4 regions of the Senegalia massiliensis genome follow, and region 3 is predicted to be linked to each of the others. Evidence: riboswitches for the same ligand, from Rfam matches in the RefSeq annotation. Region 3 holds a riboswitch; each other region holds the start of a gene.

Region 1 (3,542 bases), on a different contig from region 3:
ATTTCATTTAATATTTCCTTTTTTCTTTTTTCATCATTACATTTTTCTAATACTATTTTTCTTATATCACCTAATAATTTTAAGAACTCTATATACTTTTCATCATACTTTTCTTCTAATTCAAATATTATACTCTTTGAAAGTGATGGACTTTTTCCATTTGTTGAAACAGATATTGTAAGATCTCCTCTTTTAAAAGTAGAAGGTACAATGAAATCAGAATTTCTATCTGTTACATTATTACATAATATGTTTTCATCTTTACAATCAATACCTATTTTTCTATTTAACTTTTTATCATCAGTTGCTGCTATTACTATTGAAGAATTTAAAATATATTTTTTATTATACTTATCTTTTATTATATTAATTTTATCTTTATAATTATAAAACTCAGATTCTATTTTAGGGCTTATAATACTTAGTTTTCCCCCATATTCCATTAAATTTTTAGCTTTTCTTAGAGCTACCTTTCCTGCTCCTATTATTACTATATCTTTATCTTTTAAATTTAACATAATTGGATAAAATGAAGTTTCTTCTTTATAACTCATAAATATCTGACATCATTTCTATATAATTATCTAGTTTTTCTTTATCATTTATTTGCTTTAATTTAATTGCTGGATTTCTAATTATTCTTTTAAATGAAGAATGTATTATCTTTTCCATTATTTTTTTATCTCTTGAACTTAAATCTATTTTTCTAAATATATATTCTAAGGTGTTTTTCTCTATTTCCTCACATTTATCACTCATACTTTTAACTATAGGATCTACTTTTAAAGTATCTATCCAATTCTTAAAACTAATTATATCTTCATTTATTAAACTTTTAGCTTTTTTGGATAATTCTTTTCTTTTAACTTCATTTTTTTCTGAGATTTCCTTTAAATTATCTATATTATAAAGATTTACATTTTCTAGCTCTTCTACATCCTCTTCTACATCACGTGGTAGTGCAAGATCTAAAATATATAAATTCTTTTCTAATTTCTTCATATCTTTTTTCCTTATTATATGATGAGGGCAGGCTGTTGCTGTTATGAGTATATCTATATCTTTTATAATATTATATCTATCATCATATTCAATTGGAGTTACATTTTCATATAATTCTTTTATTTTATATAATTTATCATGACTTCTATTTGACATGAAAATCTCATCTAAATCTTCTTCTTCTAAGTATTTAAGAGCTAGATTTCCCATTTTTCCTAATCCTATAATAAGTGCTTTTTTGCCTTTTAAATCAATTTTTTCTCTTAAAAATTTAACTCCTATATAACTTATGGAAAGAGGTATTTCTGAAATTTTAAGTTCTTTCTTTACTTTTTTAGCTGTAGTAACTGATTCTCTAAATAACTTGTTTAATCTTTTGCCACTTCCGCCTATTTCCATAGCTAGCCTATGTGCTTCTTTTACTTGTCCTAAAATTTGATCTTCACCAAGTACTATAGATTTTAAACCAGCTGCTACTTCATATAAATGATAAATTGATTCTATCTCTTTTTTTACAAAAAAATATTTATCAATTTGCTTTATATCTGACTTTTTTCTATAAATATTTTTAACTACTTCTATATCCCTATCTACATTTCCATCTTCACTATATATATATATTTCACTTCTATTGCAGGTAGAAAGTATAATACATTCTTTTACTCCACTATCTAAAAGATATGTTGTAGTTTCTATTTTCATACTATCTGTAAAAGCTACCTTTTCTCTAATATCTGTTGTTGCTGTATTGTGATTTATTCCCACTACTGAAATATTCATAGATATCAACTCCTGATCCTATTTCTAATTAACACTTTCTGCACGCTCAAGTAATATATCACCTAAAACTGGCTCAACTCCTAATGGTTTAGATATTTTAAAATTAACTTCTTCATATTTATTATCTAACTCTTTTATTATATGAGGTATATCTTCTTTTATATGAATTCCTTCATATAAAAAGTAAGGTACTACTGTTATATCTTTTATATCTTCATTAACCATTTCTTCTACTACTTCTGGTATAAAAGGTCTACTTATCTCCATATAAGCGCCTTTTATAATATACTTATCTGTTTTCTCTTTTACGATATCTATCATATCAGAAAATCCTTTTTTTGCTTCATTTGATCTACTTCCATGTCCTATAATTAACAATCCCTTTTTCATTATATCACCTTTTCTTTCATTTTTATTTTTAAATAGATAGGTTTATATTATTATATTTATCATACATAATTATTAATAATAAAAAAATCCTACCGTAGAGGCAGGATTAAATATACTAATATATTCATACTAGTAAATCCTTCCCTCCGAAGGTTACTTCGTAAAATCAGGCAGGTCTCCTGGCTTACCATCATCCTACTTTCTCTCCTTCCCATTCTAATGAATAGTGGATTTGAGATTTCGTTATGGTTACAGTAGCGGGGGCTGCAGAGGTCTCTCACTTCTTTCCCTATTAATCATAAATATGAACCTAATTTTAATATTCAGTTTTTCTTGTAAGTTTATAATATCATTTGTTGGAGGGGTTGTAAATAGAATGTATATCAAAAATTAATCGAAAAGTATTTTTATTGATTAATTCGTAATTGAATAATAAAATTAATATTTATAATTTTATTTATCTTACACTAAAAACACATAATAAATAAGTAGAATATGCAGGTACTCCATAGGGAATACTTGTAGAAACATCTGCAGATTAAGATTGTGTTCTTCTTGTTGTATAAGTTACACTATGAATTGTAAAACTTGAATTTTTATTGGTATTATTTTTTACTATATTGGTGGCTTATAAATCTTCAATCCTCCTCTCTCTATGTATTAATTAAAATAAGATAATAAATTATTTTAATTCAACATTAGTAATTGCATAGTTTCTGATATGTCTTCATCTTGTGCATAATTTACTTGTGGTATCGATCAAATTAATGCTACAATTATAATTAAGGATATTGTTAATTTTCTGAATATTTTACACTTAAACAATCCTTTTACTATGGTAATTTAAGTGATTAATTACTTTATTAATTTAATTATACATTATAAAGGAAAATATTTCTATCTGAAAGGGTCTGACATTTTAAAAATCGTTTCTGAATATTTTCTTGGTGAAAATGAAGAAACCTATAAAAATTCTCTTAATAAAGCTATACATATATTAGAAATAAAAGGATATGATGAGTTGGCTAAGAATTATAAAGAAATTACAAAAAATAGATATAATATACAATTAAATTAGAAAAAACCCTTGCAAGGGTTTTTTCATTTCATTCTATATCCTCAATCAATTCCCTAATACTATTATACTTATTAGGATAATCTATCTGTGGCCTATCTATTAAAAGTACCTTTATATTCATATCAAGTGCTGCCTTTATTTTTTCATTTGTACCGCCTATATCTCCGCTATCTTTTGTAACTATATACTTTATATTATAAAACTCATACACAGCTTTATTAAAATCAGTACTAAATGGACCTTGAAGTGCTAATATCCTCTTAGGTAAAAATCCTAAATCAGTACATTTTTT
Region 2 (3,542 bases), on a different contig from region 3:
CACTAAATGCAAAAAAACCATCCTCATAATTTTGTACTTTATCAATTATTTCATACTCACTAGATATTCCTAATAACATAAGTATTTTTTCAGCACCAGGTTTTAATAGAGAAGGTTTTGATGAACCATAAAATGTTTTTCCATAATCATGCCCTTCAACAAGTGTCTTTTGTATTACTTGTTGAAATCTATATATCTTTTGCATAGAATTTTCAACATTTTCTATATCCATATTTTCTATGATTGATAAAGCGTAATTGTAATTATCTTCTTTTACTTTAAAGTCATCACTCATATTTTCACCACCTTGTTTATTTTAATTTATCCAATATTTTTTTATTTATTACTTATATACTTCAATTTATACTTTATCTTTATTGAGTATATTAGTTATTACTGCTAATTTATAAAAAAGATATTAAATAACAAAAAACCTCTTTCTTATAGAATATATTCCCTATGCAAAAGAGAATAAACTATAAGAAAAAGATTTTTAATTAAATCTAGCACCTTGTTTCTCTATAATATTTTTTATAGGCTTAAATAATATTAGTACTAATATAAAGTTTGAAAAACCATGTATAATATCAAATAATAGCCCTCTTATCCAATAAGTTATTCCATAACCAACTCCATAAAATACAGATTCTGTTAAAGCAAAAAACAAACCGAATGAGAGACCAAATATACCAGCTAAAACTGCATATATATATTCATTTTGGGTTTTATAATTAATAACTGATGTTATTATAACTAATATTGGCCATATCAAATAATAACCTATTAGCCAAGTATTAAAACCCCATACAAATATTTCAGTTGTAGAAAATATTATTGAAACTAAAATAGCTCTTTTAAATCCAAAAACTACAGTATAAATTATAAAAAGTAAAGTAACAATTTCTACATTAGGCACAAAGGACAATGCCATTTTAGATGCAGTTAAAGTGGCACTTAATATAGCTATTAATACAAGATCTCTTACTTTCATATTAATAACTAGTTAACTCAAATTTATATTTATCTCCATCTGTAAGTGGTATTTCAGCTACACCTGTTTCTGCATCTTTACCATTTACTTGAATTTGCCAAAATTCTTGTTCACTTTCTTTTGCTTCATAATCCATCATAGCAGTAACCATTTTTCCAAAATCTGAATCTGTAAGAGTTACACCAATCTCATCTTTATTATTTTCTAATAAATCTAATAAATATTCATCATCAGTGTTATAGGTAAACGTCTTATCTACATCCTCTTTTTCATTTATTACTTGTATCTTTACTTCCTTAGCTCCTTCTACTGATTCTGGAGATAAAAAAGTCTGATATGCAAATACAAGCCCTAATGCTAAAACTAAAGCTATAACAATTATTAAACTTTTTTTACTCACTATAATTCCTCCTTATATTTATGTGTTTAATGTGTCTAAAAAAACCCTTCCACTATCGAAGTGGAAGGGTTAATAAAATCATTTTATATACCACACCACTTCATTTCCACGTGAAGTTTCAAGTGCTTTTATATAATTTAAGGTATTCCGACTTAGTATATATTTATACCATACGGCGGCGGGCCCGTACAGGATTTTAACCTGTTTCCCCTCAAATTATACTTCATATTATTTAACTAATTATATAATACTACAATTTATATAAAAAAGCAATTCTAATTTTCTTTCACAAGACTATTATATGCTATTGGTATTACAATAAGAGTAAGAAGTGTTGAGAATATAAGACCTACCATGAGTCCTACAGCTAGTGGTGTGAAAAATGAACTGCCAGATAAAACTAATGGAATAAGACCTATTACCGTTGTAATACTACTTAATAATATTGGTCTTAACCTTTTTTTCGCTGATTCTATACAAGCCTCTTTTATACTTCTTCCATTCTCTCTCTCTCTATTTATATATTCTATTATTAATATTGCATTATTAACAACAATACCTATAAGACTTGCAGCTCCAAGTCCTACTGTAAATGTAAGAGGTAGTCTAAATATAAACACTCCAAAAACTACTCCTATTACAGATAATGGTACGGTTATAAGTATTATAAGTGGTTGAAGTATGGATCTAAATTGAAGAAGTAATATTAAATATACTCCTACAAGTGCTATAAGTGCGGCTATACCAAGTCCACTTAAATATTTTTTAAAGATTTCTTTTTCTCCTCCAAATGTAACTTTAATATCATCTGTTTTTTTATTATTTATTATTTCTTCAACCTTGTTTTGTTCTACTAAAGTAGATTTATCAGGATCTACTTCAGCTGTTATTTTGATAAATGGCTTTCTATTAAATCTATTTAATTCTTCTAACCTGGTATCCTCTTCTATTTCTACTACATCTTTTAAAAGTAATATTTGTTGACTATTAGGTGATTTAATAGGTGTATTTTGTAATTCATCTATACTATTTGGATTTGCATATAACAAAATACTTTTACTTTCGTCATCTATATTTACTTCACCAATCTGAGTTTTATTCAATGCAAGATTTACTTGTCTTTGTATATCATAACTAGTAAGTCCTAATATTGACATTTCTTCTTTATTTGGAATAATCTCATATTCTTTTATTACAGAGGATTCTTCTAAAGTAATATTATATAAACTCTTCATATCATCCATTTCTTCCCTTATATTACTTGCTACATTTTCTATATCTTTAAATTCATCAGAAGAAAGGGTTATATCAATATCAGGTCCTGGGTTTGTAAGTGCAAGTAGATTAACTGTCACTGTTCCATCTTCTATTTTATCATTTAGCTTATTTTGGAGTTCATATGCAAAATACTTCTTATTTTTATATTCAGCAATTTTTTCTTCATTAAATCTAAACATTACTTGCCCTAAATCAGGAGATTTAAAATAAGGAGGATTTGTTATATAAAATTTAGGTATTGGCCCTCCTATTGATGATGTATATTCCTTTATATCATCTCTATTATTTAATACTTCTTTTACATCTTCTACAATTTGCTGTGTTTGATCTATGTTATTTTCTTCTGCTTTTATATCAATATATGCTATATTATTATCTGCATAAGGAAATACTTCAAGCCTCATATTTACAAGCATAAAACCTACTATGATTATTAATACTAATACAATTAAAAATGTAGTTTTAGTATATTTCATGCTTTTTAAAAGTGTATTTTCTAATAATCCTTTAAAGTGTTTTCGTTCTCTTACTTTTCTATGACTATTCTTAAGAAGTAAACTTGCAAGTACAGGAGTTACTGTTATAGAAACTATATATGATGCAATTAAAGCTATAATAACTACTTGTGGTAAAGATTTTGCAAACTCTCCCGCCTCACCAGGTAGTGTTATAAGTGGTGCAAATGCCATTATAGTAGTAAGCGTTGATGTAAGTACTGGAATACTTGATTCTTTAGTTCCTAAATAAACTGCTTCCATAATAGATACATTTTCATCTAATTTTACTTGTATTGCATCAGTTATAACTATTGAGTTATCTACCAATATACCAAGAGATATAATAAGTGCTGCAATAGATATTTGTTGTATATTG
Region 3 (3,542 bases):
TTTATGAATAGAGTTATACAAATATTCCAGGAAGAAACAGGCAGTCTATGGAATTTAGAAGCATCTCCAGCAGAAGGTGCTGCTTATAGATTTGCAAGGATGGATAAAAGGATGTTTCCAAATATAATTACTCAAGGAGAAGAAGAGCCATATTATACTAACTCCACTCAATTACCAGTGGGTCATACAAAAGACATATTTGAAGCATTAGAACTCCAAGAAGATTTACAAACTAAATATACTGGTGGTACGGTACTACATGGATTTATAGGAGAAGAAATAGATAATATAGAAACTGTTAAACAGCTATTAAAGAGAGGATTTGCTAATAGCAGAATACCATATCTAACAATTACCCCTACATATAGTATTTGTGAAAAACATGGGTATATAAAAGGTGAACAATTCAAATGTCCTCAATGTGGTGAAGATACTGAAGTTTGGACTAGAGTAGTAGGCTTTCATCGTCCAGTTCAATCATGGAATAAAGGTAAGAAGCAAGAATATAATGATAGGCTAGAGTTTGATACTCAACATAGCCTAGAAAATGAAAGGGTAATATAGTAATTATGGATATATGTGAAATGGAAAAAAGTTCATTTATTGATTATCCTAATAAGATATCTACAGTTTTATTTATAAAAGGTTGTAATTTTAGATGTCCATATTGTCATAATTCACATATTTTAAATAGTAAGGAAAGTATTGATGAAACATATATACTAACTTTTTTAGAAAACAGGAAAAAATATATAGAAGCAGTTACTATAACAGGTGGAGAGCCTACATTATATAATGAGTTGTATACATTAATTAGTAAAATTAAAAATAAAAATTTTTATGTTAAGTTAGATACAAATGGAACAAATCCGGATATGCTTAACAGATTAGTTCAAGATAATCTTATAGATTATATAGCTATGGATATTAAGACTTCATTTAGTGAATATAATAAAGTTACTAATTCTTTAGTTGATATAAATAAAATAAAAAAAAGTATAAAGGTAATAAAAAACTCAAATATAGATTATGAATTTAGAACTACTGTATGTAAAGAGTTGATAAGTGAATATAACATATTGGATATAGCTAAACATTTAAATGGCTCTCAAAAATATATTTTACAAAACTTTAGAGATGGAGATACAATTTTAGGTGGAATAAATAAATATCATTCTTATAAACTAGAGAAACTACAAGAAATTAAATGTATTATAGAAAATTCATTTGATGTTTGTATAATACGTTAGAAGAAATAAGATAAATATTATTTATTTTTTATTGACAATGAAAAATAAAGATGATATATTTTACTTAAAATTTAATATTAAGACTATTGGTACAATTTGTAATGAAATTGTTTAAAAGGGAAGTTTGGTGAAATACCAACACGGTCCCGCCACTGTAATGGATAGAGTTTTACTAAAACCACTGTGTGAAAACACGGGAAGGTGTATTGCTTGTAATTCCTAAGTCAGGAGACCTGCCAACAGTAGCAACGCTGATTATTACTCACGAGGATGGGGAGGTGTTATTTAAATGGCAGTTTAATTCTGCTATATTTGATAATCCCTTTCTATTCTTTAGAAAGGTTTTTTATTTTTTAAAGTTTTTAAGGAAAATTAGTTTGATATATTCGTTATTAGAAGAGTATTATAAAAGAAATATTTAAGTATTGATATAATTATGAAATTCACCAAATAGAAAGGTAGGAGTTAATATGGGTATATGAATAGACAAGAATACTAGAGTAATAGTTCAAGGGATTACAGGCAAAACAGCCTTTTATCATACAAAGAAAATGATACAAGGACCTAAATTTATTAGTAAAATATTAACTAAAACATTAAAAGAAAATAATTTATGGAGTAAAAAATATGAAATTTAATATAAAAAAATTTATTTTAATTAATACTGGTATTTTGATTATGGCAATTGGTTTGTACTTTTTTCTAATTCCAGCTAATCTTGCTGTAGGTGGAGTTACCGGTCTTGCTATGGTAATAAACAAAGTATTTCCAATCATTCCCATAGGGATTGTTATGACATTAGCGAATATAATTTTATTTACCCTTGGTTTTCTAATCATAGGAAAAGAATTTGGAGGTTATACGATATATTCTAGTTTTTTATTATCTGGAGCAATATATATATTAGAGATAATTATACCTATAAATGGAGCTATAATTGATGATTTATTAATTAATCTTATTTATGGTATTATTATCCAAGGAATTGGTATGGGGATAATATTTTATCAGAACTCATCTACAGGAGGAACTGATGTGGTAGCTAAAATAATAAACAAATTTTTACATTTAGACATAGGGAAGGCATTACTTTTAGCTGACTTTGTTATAACAATATTTGCTGGATTAACTTTTGGACCTAAGCTAGGCTTATATGCATTGTTAGGAGTTATAGCAAATGCTTACGTTATAGATAATGTAATAGCCGGATTTAATAAGAAAATGAATATAATGATAATTAGCAATAAAAATAAAGAAATAAATAAATATATTATTGAGAATATTAAAAGAGGTACAACATTATACTCAGCAGATGGAGGATATTCAAGAAGAAATAAAATAATAATAAATACTGTTGTAAATAGAAAGGAATATATAAAAATAAAAGGTTATGTTAAAGACATAGATCCAGATGCTTTTATTACAGTAGGTTTTGTTCATGAAGTTTTAGGAGAAGGATTTAATTTTAATGATTAGATAATATAACCTACTAAAATCACCTTATAATAATAGTAATTTAGTATAAAGTCTTTATAAATTATAGGGATAAATGATGGACTAAATTGTCAATTATAAGTTTTTAGTAGCTATATCCTATATATAATTATTAATTTAACTTTATATTTTATGACTATATTGGACGACTATATGTTTGTCCAATATTTTTTTCTTTTAAATTCAGTAAATTTATTGTACAATTACTTTGGATAGAGGTGTTAATATGAAAAAAAACTTTTTAGTAGTAGATGATCAAAAGGAAATAGTAGAAGTTATAAAAGCCTATTTAGAAAAAGAAGGTTATAATGTATATACTGCGTATAATGGAAAACAAACATTTAATATATATGAAAATGAAAATATAGATTTTTTAATTTTAGATTTAATGTTACCAGATATAAAAGGTGAAGAAATATTACAAAAAATCAGAGAAAAGTCACAAGTTCCTACAATAATGCTTACAGCAAAATCTATGGAGCAAGATAGAATAAATGGCCTAGATATAGGTGCAGATGATTATATAGTAAAGCCATTTAGTCCAAAGGAACTTTTAGCTAGAATAAGAGCAATATTTAGGAGAATAGAAAAAAATGATGTAAAAAATGATATTTTAACTATTGGGGACTTAAATATTAATTTTGAGAGTCGAGAAGTTACTAAGTCAAATGATATTATAGATTTAACCAAAACTGAGTTTGATTTACTTAAATTGTTTGTGGAAAACACACAAAAAGTATTTACAAGAGATGAATTAATCGTAAAAGTATTTGGTTATGATTATGAAGGCTATGATAG
Region 4 (3,542 bases), on a different contig from region 3:
ACCTGAAAACGGCAATGCTAAAATGCTCGCCAATATTCCTGCTATAAAAGCTGAAATAGGTCCATTTAATATTATAGCTACTACATTTGATAATATCTTAAATCCTTTTATGTACACTTTTCCAAATACAAATGCTGTAAATGCCATAAGTGCCATAACTTCTAAATGCATAGGTAAGGAAAGAGGAAAGCCACTAGTCATAGCAGTTAAAAGGTGACCTAAGCCTGCAACCACAGCGCCATATACTGGTCCTAAAAAAATTGATGCAAAAAATCCTGGCATGCTATCAAGTGCAATGGTTGTTCCAGGATATTTAATCATAGCTCCTATAAAAGATAATGCTATAAGTACTCCTGAATAAGTTAATTTTGTTGTAGTAATTTTCTCATAAGTTTTAGTATTTGTCATAATTCTCCCCCTTAAAATTTTCAATATAATCTAATAAATAATATAAAAATTCTATATTACTATAAAAATGAATATGAGGATATCCTGCAAGAGTATTTTGTTTCTTTATCCCACATTTCCATCTTTTATATACTTTGCCTTCTCTTTTTTTAGATATATTATATAAGAAATCTATTTCATCATTTTTATTAATCATAGAGCGATGAAATTCATGAGCATTTATATTTATACCTTTGAAGTCTATTTCAATATATCCAAAGCGTTGAAGTTTTTCTGTCATATGACTATCTGTATCAATAAATCCTACCATTTCACTTTTATTATTATCTAAATCATAAATTGAATTTGTAAGATACATAAGTCCCCCACACTCAGCGTAACAAGGAAGTCCTTTTTCTAATATTTCTTTTAAGTCTTCTCTAAATGATTTGTTTGTTTCTAATTCATTACTAAAAACTTCTGGAAATCCTCCACCTATATATAAAGCATCTACATCTGGTAATTTTTCATCTTTAATTGGACTTATAGGAATAAGAGTTATGCCTAGTTGCTCTAATAAATCTAAATTATCTTTATAATAAAAATTAAAAGCTTTATCCTTAAATACTCCTATCTTCAAATCATATTTTTTTGTTATACCTATATAGTTTTGTGTTTTTATAACTTCCAGTTTTGATATTTCTAATAACTTATCTAAGTCTATAGTTTCTTCTATGGTTTTAGATAATTTTTCACTTTTTTCTTCTAGTTCATCTACTTCTTCAGCTGGTATTAATCCTAAATGTCTACTTTTTAATGATATATCTAAATTTTTAGGTAAATATCCAAGACACGGAATATTATTTTCTTTTTCTACTATTGTACGAAGTAAATCATAGTGCATTTTACTTGATACATTATTTATAATAACTCCAGCGATGTTAATATCTTTGTCAAAATTTTTATATCCTGATATTAAAGCTGCTAAACTAAGTGACATTCCTCTTCCATCCACTACAAGTATTATAGGTAATTTAAGTATTTTTGCTATATGACTAGAACTTGCATTGTCTTTTTCTATTCCAAAACCATCATATAACCCCATTACTCCTTCAATTATAGATATATCCTTGTCTTTTGAATTTTTATTAAATAGATTTGTAACTAATTCTTTATTTAGTAAATAACTATCTAAATTATATGAAGCATTCCCTGTTACAAATTCATGAAATTTTGGATCAATATAATCAGGTCCAACCTTAAAGGGAGCAACTGTAATACCTCTATTTGTAAGTGCCTTCATTATTCCAAGACTTAGAGTAGTTTTTCCTACTCCACTATTTGTACCAGCTATCATTATACCTTTCAATTCATCACCTCTTTTTATGCAAAATAAAAAATCCTACTTCGAAGTAGGATTAGATTTACAGCTATAAATATATTATTTACAAGCTAGCAATCCCTTCCCTCCGAAGGCATACTTTTAAAAAATCAGGTAGGTCTCCTGGCTTGCCATCATCCTACTTTCTCTCCTTCCCATTCTAATGAATAGTGGATTTGAGATTTCGTTATGGTTACAGTAGCGGGGGCTGCAGAGGTTTCTCACCTCTTTCCCTATTAATCATAAACATGAACCCAATTTTAATATTCGATTTTTATTGTTAAATATATATTATCATTTGTAGATATAGATGTAAATATTATTTTTTATTCTCTTATGATTTTTATTAAAACTTCTTTATCTTCACATCACCTTCATAGTTAATATTTATTTTTATTTTAGCTTTAGCTTTATTTCCTACCATTTTTATTTGACTTTTACCAGATTCTAATTTAAGTTCTTTATTATCTGCTATATCCTTTTCATAAATTTCTACTATATCCTTATCTGGTGTAACTAATACTATTTTAAAATCACCTTCTGTCACTTCTATATCATAATCTAGTATTACTTTCCCATTAGCTTGTGATTCAATTTTCCATAACGTTTTTACTCCAGAAAAGCTACTGAATTTTAATGACTTATTATTACCCATATTATTTTCTACGCTTTTTATGAATAATGCACTATCCTCACCTGAAGCTATTTCATGGTTATCATTGTATACTTCACCTTTCTTTTCACTTAAATATGAACATCCCATTAATGCAAATGATAAAAATATAGTTAAAATAAATATCAGTAATGTTTTTATTGATTTCTTCATCACAAACCTCCACTTAATCTTATTTATAAGATCTAACGAATTCATATAAATCCCCTTATATCAATTGAATTTAAAATATGTATAACAAAAACTAATAAATATTCAACATATAAAATATTCTATAAAAGTTTTTAAATCCCTTCTTTTATTATATTAAATTGAAAGAATCTCTCTAATAATTAATCAAAACAAAAAAACAAGTAAAAAAGTAATTACTTTTTTACTTGTTTTTTCATCTAATATTATATTCCTTAACCTATTAATAGGTTTTTTACTAATAATTAATTAAATTCTTTAGAACTCCATAATCATCTATATAGTCTATTTCAACTAATGCTCCTTCTGAAACTTTAAAATGCCATCTATCATCTATATCTAAATCAAGTAATAATGCTATAATGGTTTGAATAACTCCACCATGAGTAACTAGCAAATATTTTCCATCTTTTTTCTTTAGAATATTTAAAAATTCTTCTACTCTTGTGTATAAATCCCTTAATGATTCTCCTTCTGGTATAGCATAATTAATATAATCAACTATCCAATTTCTCCATTCATTTGGATATAGTTTTTCTACTTGTTTATAATTTTTATTTTCAAATATACCGAAATTTAATTCATTTATATTTTCTACTATGTCTAATTTAGTATCTATTTTTTCACTTATACTCTTAGCAATTATCTTACATCTTGTCATAGGGCTTGTATAAATACAATCCACATCATAATCAAAGTTATTTACTATCTTATCAAATTGATCTCTTCCTCTATCTGTATATTTAGATTCAGTTTGTCCTATATATACTTTTTTACTATTTGCAATGGTCTCAGGATGTCTTAAAAGTATTAGTTTCATTTAAATCCAACTCCTTAATATATAAATAGAAAATAAAAATATAATTTGTGTTATTTCAATTATAAACCCTATGGTATCTCCTGTCATCCCAC

The links. A riboswitch is a leader RNA that binds a small molecule or an ion and turns the genes downstream of it on or off. The one in region 3 is predicted to bind cobalamin.
Region 1: linked by a shared signal. The riboswitch ahead of D3Z33_RS06410 (sirohydrochlorin chelatase) and the one ahead of D3Z33_RS01550 (YitT family protein) in region 3 are both predicted to bind cobalamin.
Region 2: linked by a shared signal. The riboswitch ahead of D3Z33_RS17090 (DUF4430 domain-containing protein) and the one ahead of D3Z33_RS01550 (YitT family protein) in region 3 are both predicted to bind cobalamin.
Region 4: linked by a shared signal. The riboswitch ahead of D3Z33_RS06480 (cobyrinate a,c-diamide synthase) and the one ahead of D3Z33_RS01550 (YitT family protein) in region 3 are both predicted to bind cobalamin.

The regions. Positions count from the first base shown of each region.
Region 1 is NZ_QXXA01000006.1:126,713-130,254, forward strand. Features, by position in the region: gene D3Z33_RS06400 (precorrin-2 dehydrogenase/sirohydrochlorin ferrochelatase family protein) at 1-554, opposite strand, end outside; gene hemA (glutamyl-tRNA reductase) at 544-1,782, opposite strand; gene D3Z33_RS06410 (sirohydrochlorin chelatase) at 1,807-2,172, opposite strand; cobalamin riboswitch at 2,325-2,501, opposite strand; gene D3Z33_RS06415 (hypothetical protein) at 3,020-3,250, shown strand; gene D3Z33_RS06420 (cobalt-precorrin-6A reductase) at 3,279-3,542, opposite strand, start outside.
Region 2 is NZ_QXXA01000004.1:288,683-292,224, forward strand. Features, by position in the region: gene D3Z33_RS03705 (hypothetical protein) at 1-295, opposite strand, end outside; gene D3Z33_RS03710 (hypothetical protein) at 494-991, opposite strand; gene D3Z33_RS17090 (DUF4430 domain-containing protein) at 993-1,391, opposite strand; adenosylcobalamin (AdoCbl) riboswitch at 1,480-1,625, opposite strand; gene D3Z33_RS03720 (efflux RND transporter permease subunit) at 1,667-3,542, opposite strand, start outside.
Region 3 is NZ_QXXA01000003.1:55,106-58,647, reverse strand. Features, by position in the region: gene D3Z33_RS01560 (ribonucleoside triphosphate reductase) at 1-564, shown strand, start outside; gene D3Z33_RS01555 (anaerobic ribonucleoside-triphosphate reductase activating protein) at 570-1,250, shown strand; cobalamin riboswitch at 1,321-1,505, shown strand; gene D3Z33_RS01550 (YitT family protein) at 1,878-2,726, shown strand; gene D3Z33_RS01545 (response regulator transcription factor) at 2,971-3,542, shown strand, end outside.
Region 4 is NZ_QXXA01000006.1:138,595-142,136, forward strand. Features, by position in the region: gene D3Z33_RS06475 (ECF transporter S component) at 1-408, opposite strand, end outside; gene D3Z33_RS06480 (cobyrinate a,c-diamide synthase) at 395-1,756, opposite strand; cobalamin riboswitch at 1,865-2,041, opposite strand; gene D3Z33_RS06485 (hypothetical protein) at 2,115-2,594, opposite strand; gene D3Z33_RS06490 (histidine phosphatase family protein) at 2,869-3,450, opposite strand; gene cobS (adenosylcobinamide-GDP ribazoletransferase) at 3,451-3,542, opposite strand, start outside.